Regions from separate parts of the Paenibacillus sp. FSL L8-0333 genome, predicted to be linked through region 1. Evidence: riboswitches for the same ligand, from Rfam matches in the RefSeq annotation. Region 1 holds a riboswitch; the other holds the start of a gene.
What was found. Region 1 has a riboswitch for cobalamin ahead of NYE72_RS03860 (S-layer homology domain-containing protein). Riboswitches for the same ligand answer to the same signal wherever they lie in the genome.

Region 1 (5,128 bases):
AAAGCTAAGTAATGCATCAATAAGCGAATTTCCACTTTTAACAAATCTAGCGTCCGTGTGCGGATCTACGCCCACACCAGTTAAGGCCACAATTACCTGTGAGATACTTTCGCTGCTAGTGCTTCCCCAGCTTGTAAATCCGCCTTGATTGTTTTGGTTATCGGACAGCCATTGGATGGCCCGATCCACGGCGGCTTTTACATCATCTCGGGTTGCATAATAAGGTGCAAGAGCTTGCATCGCCATCGCAGTCATATCGACATCGGCTTTGGTTACGCCTAATGCCCAGCCACCAGCTTCTGCTGTACCTTTTTTAACCTCTTTATCTAAAATGTACTGAACTAGTTTTTCTCTTGTGGTCTGTTCTGTAACTCCATCAACTACAGGGATCTCATAGTTATGGCTATCTAGCGCAATCAGAGCAAAAATCGGACCATTATTGCCTTGCTTTTGGATATATTGATAATCAGCGAGTGCTTTTCTTAGATCATATCCCGCAACATTTGTGATATCTTTTCCGATAGAGGTAAGTCCTAATATTGCTCTGGAATTCTCTGTGCTTTTATTGGCGTCGAGTTTTCCATCCTCTTTAATGATCGATGCTATTTTCGTTGCTACATTGTTGTAATAAAGATCGTAATAACCGTTAGGTACTGTATAGTTCGCCCGTGCCAGAGAAAGGATCGACCATTCTCCACTACCTGTACCAAACGACGGATTCTTTACAGTGTTTAGAATATAGGCAAGGCTTTTATTTAATTGTTGTTTGGCTACAACAGTAGTAGGTTGTTCTAATTGCACATCATTCATATCAAAGAGACGGCTGCTATGATTGATCAGACGATCATAAGACACAAGTGCATACGTACCTTGGTCCGTTGCCATATTGTCCACTTTGCCTGTGAGGATATGCTTAAATCCACCCTCAGGTGCAGCAAAGCTAAGCAGTGCATCAATAAGCGAATTTCCACTTTTAACAAATCTAGCGTCCGTGTGCGGATCTACACCTACACCAGTTAAGGCTACAATTACCTGCGAGATACTCTCGCTGCTAGTGCTTCCCCAGCTTGTAAATCCGCCTTGATTGTTTTGGTTATCGGACAGCCATTGGATGGCCCGATCCACGGCGGCTTTTACATCATCACGGGTTGCATAATAAGGTGCAAGAGCTTGCATCGCCATCGCAGTCATATCGACATCTGCTTTGGTTACGCCTAATGCCCAGCCACCAGCTTCTGCTGTACCTTTTTTAACCTCTTTATCTAAAATATACTGAACTAGTTTTTCTCTTGTGGTCTGTTCTGTAATTCCTTCAACTACAGGAATCTCATAGTTATGGCTATCTAGAGCGATCAGAGCAAAAATCGGACCATTATTGCCTTGCTTTTGGATATATTGATAATCAGCGAGTGCTTTTCTTAGATCATATCCCGCAACATTTGTGATATCTTTTCCGATAGAGGTAAGTCCTAATATTGCTCTGGAATTCTCTGTGCTTTTATTGGCGTCGAGTTTTCCATCCTCTTTAATGATCGATGCTATTTTCGTTGCTACATTGTTGTAATAAAGATCGTAATAACCGTTAGGTACTGTATAGTTCGCCCGTGCCAGAGAAAGGATCGACCATTCTCCACTACCTGTTCCAAACGACGGATTCTTTACAGTGTTTAGAATATAGGCAAGGCTTTTATCTAACTGTTGTTTGACGGCAACTGTAGTTTCCAGTTTGTAAGTAACTTGATAAGTTACATTTGTTTTGTTTCCAGCTCCGTCAAGAGCCGTTACAGTAATTGCATTACTGCCTGAATTCAGAGAAGCTTTGTACTCCCCATTCGCAGGTGATAAAGTAACACCATTCAGCTTCACTTCTGGAATGATGTCACTATATACATTGTCTGTGACAGCTACTTTGAAGCTTATTTCTTTATTGGATACTTCCTGTTTATCTTGTATGCCACTTACTGTAATAACAGGGGGTTCTATGTCTAATGCATGGTTAAGCCCTACAAGTGCATGATCTACACTTATTTGAGAGCTTGCCATATTTTCGAGCACGGAATAGGCTTGATAAACTGCCGATTGTACTACTGGTCTGTCCAAAATAGTTTCTTTATTAGGGTCACTGTTAATCTCGGCGATTTCCGCAGTTAAAGCATCCTTATTGGCAAGTTGAACGGGGATTTCTCCCCAGCCACCAAGATCAGAACCATAGCCATAAGTGGTGAACTGAGTTCGAATGATGTCACCGTCTTGAGGCTTATAATCGGTCATCCCAAACGGAGGAAACACATTATTTACTGCATACATCCAACCCGACATGGAGGTATAGTCAAACTGACTTAACCACTCTGGGTCTGCTTTAGTGCCGACTGTTTTCCCATCGGCTGAAATCATATCTAAAATATATTGTGGAATATTGACTTCACTTCTGCCACTATCTTTAACCTCTGATAAATAAAAACCACTATCTATATTTCCTAAATATCTATAATTCCCATCACCTAGCGCACGTGTTATTAAAGATGCGCCATTATCGCCTTCATAAATCGGAACTTTAATAGGTTCCTTAATATACCCTTGGCCTACGGTGAATTTCTCTACGGCTACAGTTACGTACCCTTTAAGAGTAGAGCTTGCTCCATTTGCTTGAGCTGGGATAACACTTGTAGAGAATGTCGTGATAAATACAGCTACAATGAGTAACCACGCTAAAAACTTATTTTTCTTCATTTTTCCATAACCCTTCCCTTCATACCTATGATAAAAAACAGAATAAACTTTCTTATAACCACAAAAAAAACCACTCAACATAAACGTCAAGAGGTTAAGATAGTGAACCACAATACTAGCTGGCAAACACTATTCAAGCACCTCTCTATCGATCGTAGAGTTTGATGGTGTAACAGAAAAAGGCAGATATTCTGGCTCAAGTATCATCACCCTTGCTGCCTTCCCAGTTTCCCAGTGGCATTTTGCAAGGACTCCTCTTTTACAGCGGCGGGACCGCGCGGGATTCACACCCGCTTTCCATTTAACCAATCTATGATTGTACTTCCGCAACATTCATAGTTGGCACCTATTTCTAATTTTAAATTTTCATGCTTCATCATATCTAATATATATGCTTTTGTCATGTTATATTTCTTTTTTGTATAACGGGCAGCTAGAGATAATCCTATTGAATAACCAATTTCTACGAGTAGGGATATTCAAATAATTTCTTTATCCAACTGTGGGGAAAATTAATTTAAATCACTAATTCTTATATGAATTTGCCACAAATTAGTAAGGTACTCGCTGAGTGAATTCTATGTTAGGGTATATTCAGAAAGCGTTTACAAAAATAACATTGGAGGTGTTCGTGTTCATCTAACCACCAAGTACAGCGTCAAAGCCAGGTCCAAGCATCCTAAATTTATCTCACAAAGGAGAATTCAATGACTACGCGAATCCAGAAATCCTTCTTATCATTGACACTTGTCACCGCTCTTCTGCTCTCTCTGTTCTCATCCATGGCTGCAGCTGCAACTAAGGATGAGCAACAAGCTAAGGCAGCGCCAAAGAGTAAGATCCAATCCTATGTAGACGAAATGCAGCCCGGATGGAACCTCGGTAATACTTTAGATGCTACAGGTGAGGACGAAACCTCCTGGGGCAATCCTCGTGTGACCCAAGAACTTATTAAAAAGATCGCCGCTCAAGGCTATAAAAGTATTCGGATTCCTGTGACCTGGGATACTCACATGGGTGCGGCACCAGACTATACCCTAGAAAAAGCCTACCTCGACCGTGTGGAAGAAGTTGTCGGCTGGGCACTGGACGCCAAGCTTTATGTCATGATTAATGTCCATCATGATTCCTGGCTATGGGTAAGCCATATGGAAGAAAAACACGATGAAACGCTGGCGCGTTATAATGCAGCCTGGACTCAAATTGCCGATCGCTTTAAGGACAAATCCGATAAGCTGATGTTCGAGAGCATAAATGAACCTCGGTTCACCGATGGTGGAAGCACAGACGAAGCAAAAATGGAGCAAATGCTTACTGAACTCAATAACTCCTTCTATCAGATCGTGCGGAAATCCGGTGGGAAAAACGACCTCCGCCCACTTGTATTACCTTCATTAGAGTCTTCACCTACACAAACAAGAATGGATCATCTCTATAAGACGATTACGGCTCTAAACGATCCGAATATTATTGCGACCGTTCACTTCTATGGCTTCTGGCCTTTTAGTGTGAACATTGCCGGCTACACCACATTTGAAAAAGATACAAAAAACGATATCACTCAAACTTTTGATAACGTTTACAATACATTTGTAGCTAAAGGCATCCCTGTCATCGTCGGCGAATTTGGTTTATTAGGTTTCGATAAAGACACAGGTGTGATTGAACAGGGCGAGAAGCTTAAATTCTTCGAGTATCTGACTTATTATTTGAAAGAAAAGAAAATGACTTCCATGCTCTGGGATAACGGGCAGCATTTCAACCGTAAAACTTATAAGTGGTCTGATCCTGAACTCCACAATGTATTAATGTCTGGTCTGAAGGAGCGTTCCTCCAGCACCGAAAGCGATTTGGTCTACCTAAAAAAAGGTGCACAAATCAAAGATACCAAGGTTAAGCTAAACCTGAACGGCAATAAGCTAACCACCATTAGTGCCAACGGAAAATATCTGACCAAAGGTAAAGATTACACATTAAATGGTGAGGAGCTCATCCTCAAAGCCAGCCAACTCAAAAAGCTCACAGCTTCCCAAAAATACGGTGAAAATGCCGTGCTGACTCTGAAATTCAACAAGGGTGTTGCGTGGAGACTTAAGGTGATTGTGTATGACACAGCTAAATTAAGCGATGCAAAAGGCACGACTGAATCCTTTGCCATTCCGACCACCTTTAATGGTAACCAGCTTGCCACAATGGAAGCTGTATATACCGCTGGTGGCAATGCAGGTCCGCAGGACTGGACTCCATTTAAGGAATTCGGCAATACCTTCTCACCTTCTTATAACACTAAAGAAATCAAGCTGCTTCCCGCGTTCTTTAAAGATGTTAAAGACGGCGAGGTTATCCTAAAATTCCACTTCTGGAATGGGGATATCATCACCTACAAGATCACGAAGAG
Region 2 (5,128 bases), 2.8 Mb from region 1:
TTAAAGCATCTGATGCGCGTTCCAGCAATGGACCTTGCTCTGCCTTTTCCTTCACAGCTAAGCTCTCATCCGTCTGGTACACTCTAAGCTCTACCGTTGAAAAGGATACGTTCTGATCTATATATCGCATTCTGCCTTTGATCTGCTCAATCGTTTCTTGAATCGAACCAAGCTCGTTTGCAAAGGCGACCAGATCACTTGATTTCGTTGCTTTTTTCATAAACTCAGTATATTGAGCTTCCATTAACTGCTTTGCCTTCAGACGCGACTCTAGATCAATATACTCCTCCGAGACATCCTGACCTTGAATGCTGCGCTGTAGCGATTCGTGTTTTACTTTTTCCAAATTATTCAGAAAAGGAGAGAATCCGGAGGCTGGCACCTTAAGGATAAACGTCCCCCCTTGCTCATATTGCGACATGTTCTCGTTAAACTCTATAATATATCCTTTAGCCATCGTTACCATGTTTCGAATTTCAGTCTGAGCTTTACCGTAGTCTTCTACTTCCATAGTCAGATTGGCATGATAGATAAGCTTCTTGTTCAATCCTTCCACGACATCACTGCCCGTGAATCCCGCGTTTGCTTGATCCGTGTTCTCTGATGTCAAACCTTTTTCAACTGGGGCTTCGTTGCCTCCCGCTGCTGTCTCAGCCTCTGCTGAGGTGTTCTTATCCGCTAATGTAGCTTTTGAAGATTGCTCAGTTGTTGCTGCAGCAGAATTACTCGTATTTCCGCCGTCACTAGCTAATTTGTCAGCTGCCGAATTGTTATCACCCGAGCCACAACCTGCCAATACCACCGCAAGAATTAATAAACATAAGTAATGCAGACCCCATTTGCGCATTCTCATTCCTCCAAAAATGTAGTGGTAATCCCTAGCATTGTAACGTTACGGAATGTCATGTTCTATACAGATCTCTTCCGTCTCTCATTTCTTTGACGCCCCAAAACTTGGAAGGTTGCACTGGAATATGGAATTTCGGTAAATTTCTTTTGGTTTTTCTTGTTGAAATACACAAAAAGCCGCATTTCTGCGACTCTTATTGGACATATTTTTTATATGGGAGGGGTCCCGAAAGTTAAAGAACTCATTTGCTTACAAACTCATTATTTGGTACAATTACCACGTCTAACCTAGTAAAAAAATCCAAATACCCTCTATTCATAATGAATGAGGGCGTGACACGGCTTTGCTGAGACAAGCTCCACCTTGCTGAACAGAGCCGTTCTTTGAATGATACTGTCAATTACTAAAAGGGGAGGTGAACCCTCATGGCAAAAGACGTAGTTTGTGAAGTTAACTCATGCACCCACTGGGCAGAAGAGAACAAATGCAGCGCTGAATCGATCTTCGTAGCTTTCCACAGCTCCCAAGAACCAAAACGCGCAGAAGAAACAGATTGCAAAACTTTCGAAAGTAAATAAGTAAATGCCTAAAGGGACCCTCCACGGTTCCTTCTTTTTCTTTTTCATTCTAACAAGATTGAGAATTATTATCAAGTAGCTGATTACAAAAAAATAATTGAACTAAAAAGCCAGGGTAAATTACCCTGGCTCTAATTTATTTAAGTCTATTTAGAAGCAATAACCCCTGTCTTTTCCCTCGCAATAGCAGCAGCTCTTACCATGTTACGTAGTGCATCCTCTGTCTCCTGCCAGCCCCGCGTTTTCAGACCGCAATCCGGATTAATCCAGAACTGTTCAGGGTCAAGCACCCGCAGCGCACGATCGATATTCGCAGTCATTTCTTCGACAGCTGGAACCCGCGGGCTATGGATGTCGTACACTCCAAGACCGATTCCTTTATCATAGGCCTGCTCCTCAAAGCTGATAATCAGCTCACCATGGCTACGTGAAGTCTCAATGGAGATTACATCAGCATCCATAGCCGATATTGAATCGATCATGTCATTAAATTCGCTATAGCACATATGCGTATGAATTTGTGTCGTAGCCTTCACATGGTTCGTGGCAACACGGAACGACTTCACTGCCCAGTTCAGGTAATGCTCACGGTCTTCTGCCTTTAGCGGAAGTCCTTCACGAATAGCCGGCTCATCCACTTGAATCATTTCGATGCCTGCATCTTCCAACGCTTTTACCTCATGGCGAAGGGCAAGAGCAATTTGATTGGCTACCTCTTCCCGGCTGAGATCATCACGTACAAATGACCAATTGAGGATAGTAACAGGGCCCGTCAACATTCCTTTAACCGGAAGCTTCGTCAACGATTGTGCATAGACGCTTTCTTTAACAGTCATAGGCTGTATAAATGCAATATCCGCGTAGATCACCGGCGGCTTAACGCAACGGGAACCGTAGGATTGAACCCAGCCATTACTAGTAAACAAGTATCCATCCAGCTTTTCTCCGAAAAACTCCACCATATCTGTACGCTCGAACTCGCCGTGGACCAGAACATCCAGACCTAGCTTTTCTTGGAAGGTAATTGCATCCGCGATCTGCTCACGAACAAATCCATCATAACGCTCCTGATTCCAGACCCCTTTACGCCATTTCAATCTCGCCTGGCGCACTTCGACTGTCTGCGGAAAGCTACCAATTGTAGTGGTTGGCAGAAGTGGAAGCTGCCATTTCTCTTGCTGCACCTTTAAGCGCTCAGCAAAAGGCAGACTGCGTTGGTCTGGTAGAGCTGCAAGTGCAAGCACTTGCTCCGCCACATCCTTACGGCCACGCTCAGGTAGTGCGCGGAACGCTGCAATAGCTTCACGACTAGCGGCCAGCGCTGCTTGAGAAGCTTCTCCTTTATCTGCGACGGCTGCTCCGAGCAGACTAAGCTCTTTAAGCTTCTCATCGGCAAAGGCTAACGCATTCTTAACTGTCGCCTTCAGCTTCACTTCACCTTGAACGGTGACTGGGACATGCAGCAGGCTGCAAGAAGGCTGAAGAATAAGACGATCAAGCGGTACATGAACGCTGAGCTTTTCTACCAGTTGCAGCTTAGCGTCTAAATCGGAACGCCAAATGTTCCGTCCATCAATAATTCCGGCACCCAGCCATTTGTCCTTCGGCCAGCCAAGACGTTCGATGGAAGCCAGATTCGTTCCACCATCGTGCACAAAGTCAAGACCCAAGCCTTGAACAGGCAGCTCTAGCAGTGCCTCCAGCGGCTCAGCAGCTTCAAAATACGTCTGTAAAATAATATTCAAGCCCGGCACGGAGCCGGCAATGTCTGTGTATATCGAGTTAAGCAGTGTTAATTCTTCTTTACTTATGCCTGTAACAATCGCTGGCTCATCGATTTGTACCCAGCTTACCCCTTCTTGCTTCAGTTCCTGTAGCAGTTGAACATAGACTGGAACAAAACGTGCAGCAATCTTGGCGATATCTGCCGCTGCGTAACCTTTGGACAGCTTAAGGAAGGTATACAGACCTAAAAGTACCGGTTTACCTTCAATCCCTGCCTGCGATTTAGCAAAACGATAAGCCGCTAGAGGTTTGTTTTCAGTCAGGCGTGGTGTTTGTGTGCCGATCTCTGGAACGATATAGTGATAGTTCGTATTGAACCATTTGGTCATCTCGCAGGCAGTAGCCTCAGCATTACCACGGGCCATTGCAAAATAAAGATCAAGCCCGATGTCGCCGCCATCATACGCATACCGTGGAGGTACGATTCCAAACATAACAGCCGCATCCAACACATGATCATAAAATGTAAAATCATTTACCGGAATAAGCTCAATTCCTGCTTCTTGCTGGGTCTTCAAATGCTGCAGCTGGATTGCTGCCATTTCGGAGCGGAATTGCTCCTCATTTATTTTCCCCTGCCAGAATGCCTCCAGTGCCTTTTTCCATTCGCGGTTCTTTCCGATTCTCGGATATCCAAGATTGCTTACTTTTACCTTATTCGTCATTTCGATACACTCCCTCTTCAATCTCTTATTTCAAACTCCAAAACTACTTGCTTTCCTATAAAAAAGAGCGCCCTTCCCTAAAAAAGTCAAAGGGAAAGACGCCCATGATATACCCATGGTTAACGTCTAACACCTCCCTATCTTCCGTAGGTGAAGCAGTGCTGTTGAAACAGGCAGGTCTCCTGGCTAGCGGCGTCAACATCTTGAGCAGTCTTCCCAGCAGTAGTAAATTGCCAGTGACCTCTGTTGCTCGAGATTCTTCCGTTACAGTGGCGGGACCGCATCGGCTTCGAACCGAATTTCCCTATTAAGCCTACCGAATTACTATTTTCCGGTCAGCACCTGTCTCCGATATCATTCATCATTTGAGTGTCTTAATCTGATGTCATCATACGTGAAAGCCCCAGCAATCTGCAATAGATTACTGGGGCTTCTGTTATATCGATTCCTTATAACGGACTTAGAAAAATACGAAATATACTACAGCAGCAAGAATTATACGGTATATAGCAAACGGTAAGAGCTTGATACGATTGATCAGTTTTAAGAAGAAACGCATCGATAACAGCGCAAATAGGAAGGCACTAATAAAGCCTGCAATAAAAAACGGCAGCGCGTCCATGGTGAAATATTGCCAGTTCTTCATCAGTGACAACAGACTGGCACCTGCCATGATGGGTACTGCCATAATAAACGTAAAATCAGCAGCGGCACGATGGCTCATCCCGAGGATTACGCCACCAGAAATCGTCGAGCCCGAGCGTGAAAATCCAGGCCATAACGAAAAACACTGTACAAGACCTACACCAAGTGCCTGTTTGTATGTAATCTGATCTACACTCTCAGTTCTGATCTTCTTCGGCCCAAACAGATCCGCAATAATCATTAATATAGCCCCGATCACTAGACCAATTAACACCGTTGAGGTAGAGAATAAATGCTCATCAATATAATCATTAAACAGAACACCTAACACACCTGCAGGCACTAACCCTACCAGAACCTGTGTCAGCTTGAGGTGCCCGCCCTGCTCTAACTGCGGTAGCTTCTCTGTTACAGGGTCCAACTGCTTACGGCTGAAACGCCTTAAGCCCAACAGATCAATGAATCGATTTCTAAAAATCACAACAACCGCTAATATAGAACCCAGTTGAATAACTATTTTGAAGGTATTTGCCGTATATTGTCCAAATAACTCCTGTGATTTCAGCCACATATCATCAACAATAATCATATGACCCGTGGAGGAT

Region 2: another riboswitch for cobalamin. It lies ahead of metE (5-methyltetrahydropteroyltriglutamate--homocysteine S-methyltransferase); the one in region 1 lies ahead of NYE72_RS03860 (S-layer homology domain-containing protein).

What each region holds. Positions count from the first base shown of each region.
Region 1 is NZ_CP150186.1:882,889-888,016, reverse strand. It holds gene NYE72_RS03860 (S-layer homology domain-containing protein) at 1-2,730, opposite strand, end outside; cobalamin riboswitch at 2,894-3,095, opposite strand; gene NYE72_RS03855 (cellulase family glycosylhydrolase) at 3,438-5,128, shown strand, end outside.
Region 2 is NZ_CP150186.1:4,918,159-4,923,286, forward strand. It holds gene NYE72_RS22070 (DUF4349 domain-containing protein) at 1-847, opposite strand, end outside; gene NYE72_RS22075 (DUF1540 domain-containing protein) at 1,276-1,428, shown strand; gene metE (5-methyltetrahydropteroyltriglutamate--homocysteine S-methyltransferase) at 1,575-3,878, opposite strand; cobalamin riboswitch at 4,033-4,239, opposite strand; gene NYE72_RS22085 (undecaprenyl-diphosphate phosphatase) at 4,339-5,128, opposite strand, start outside.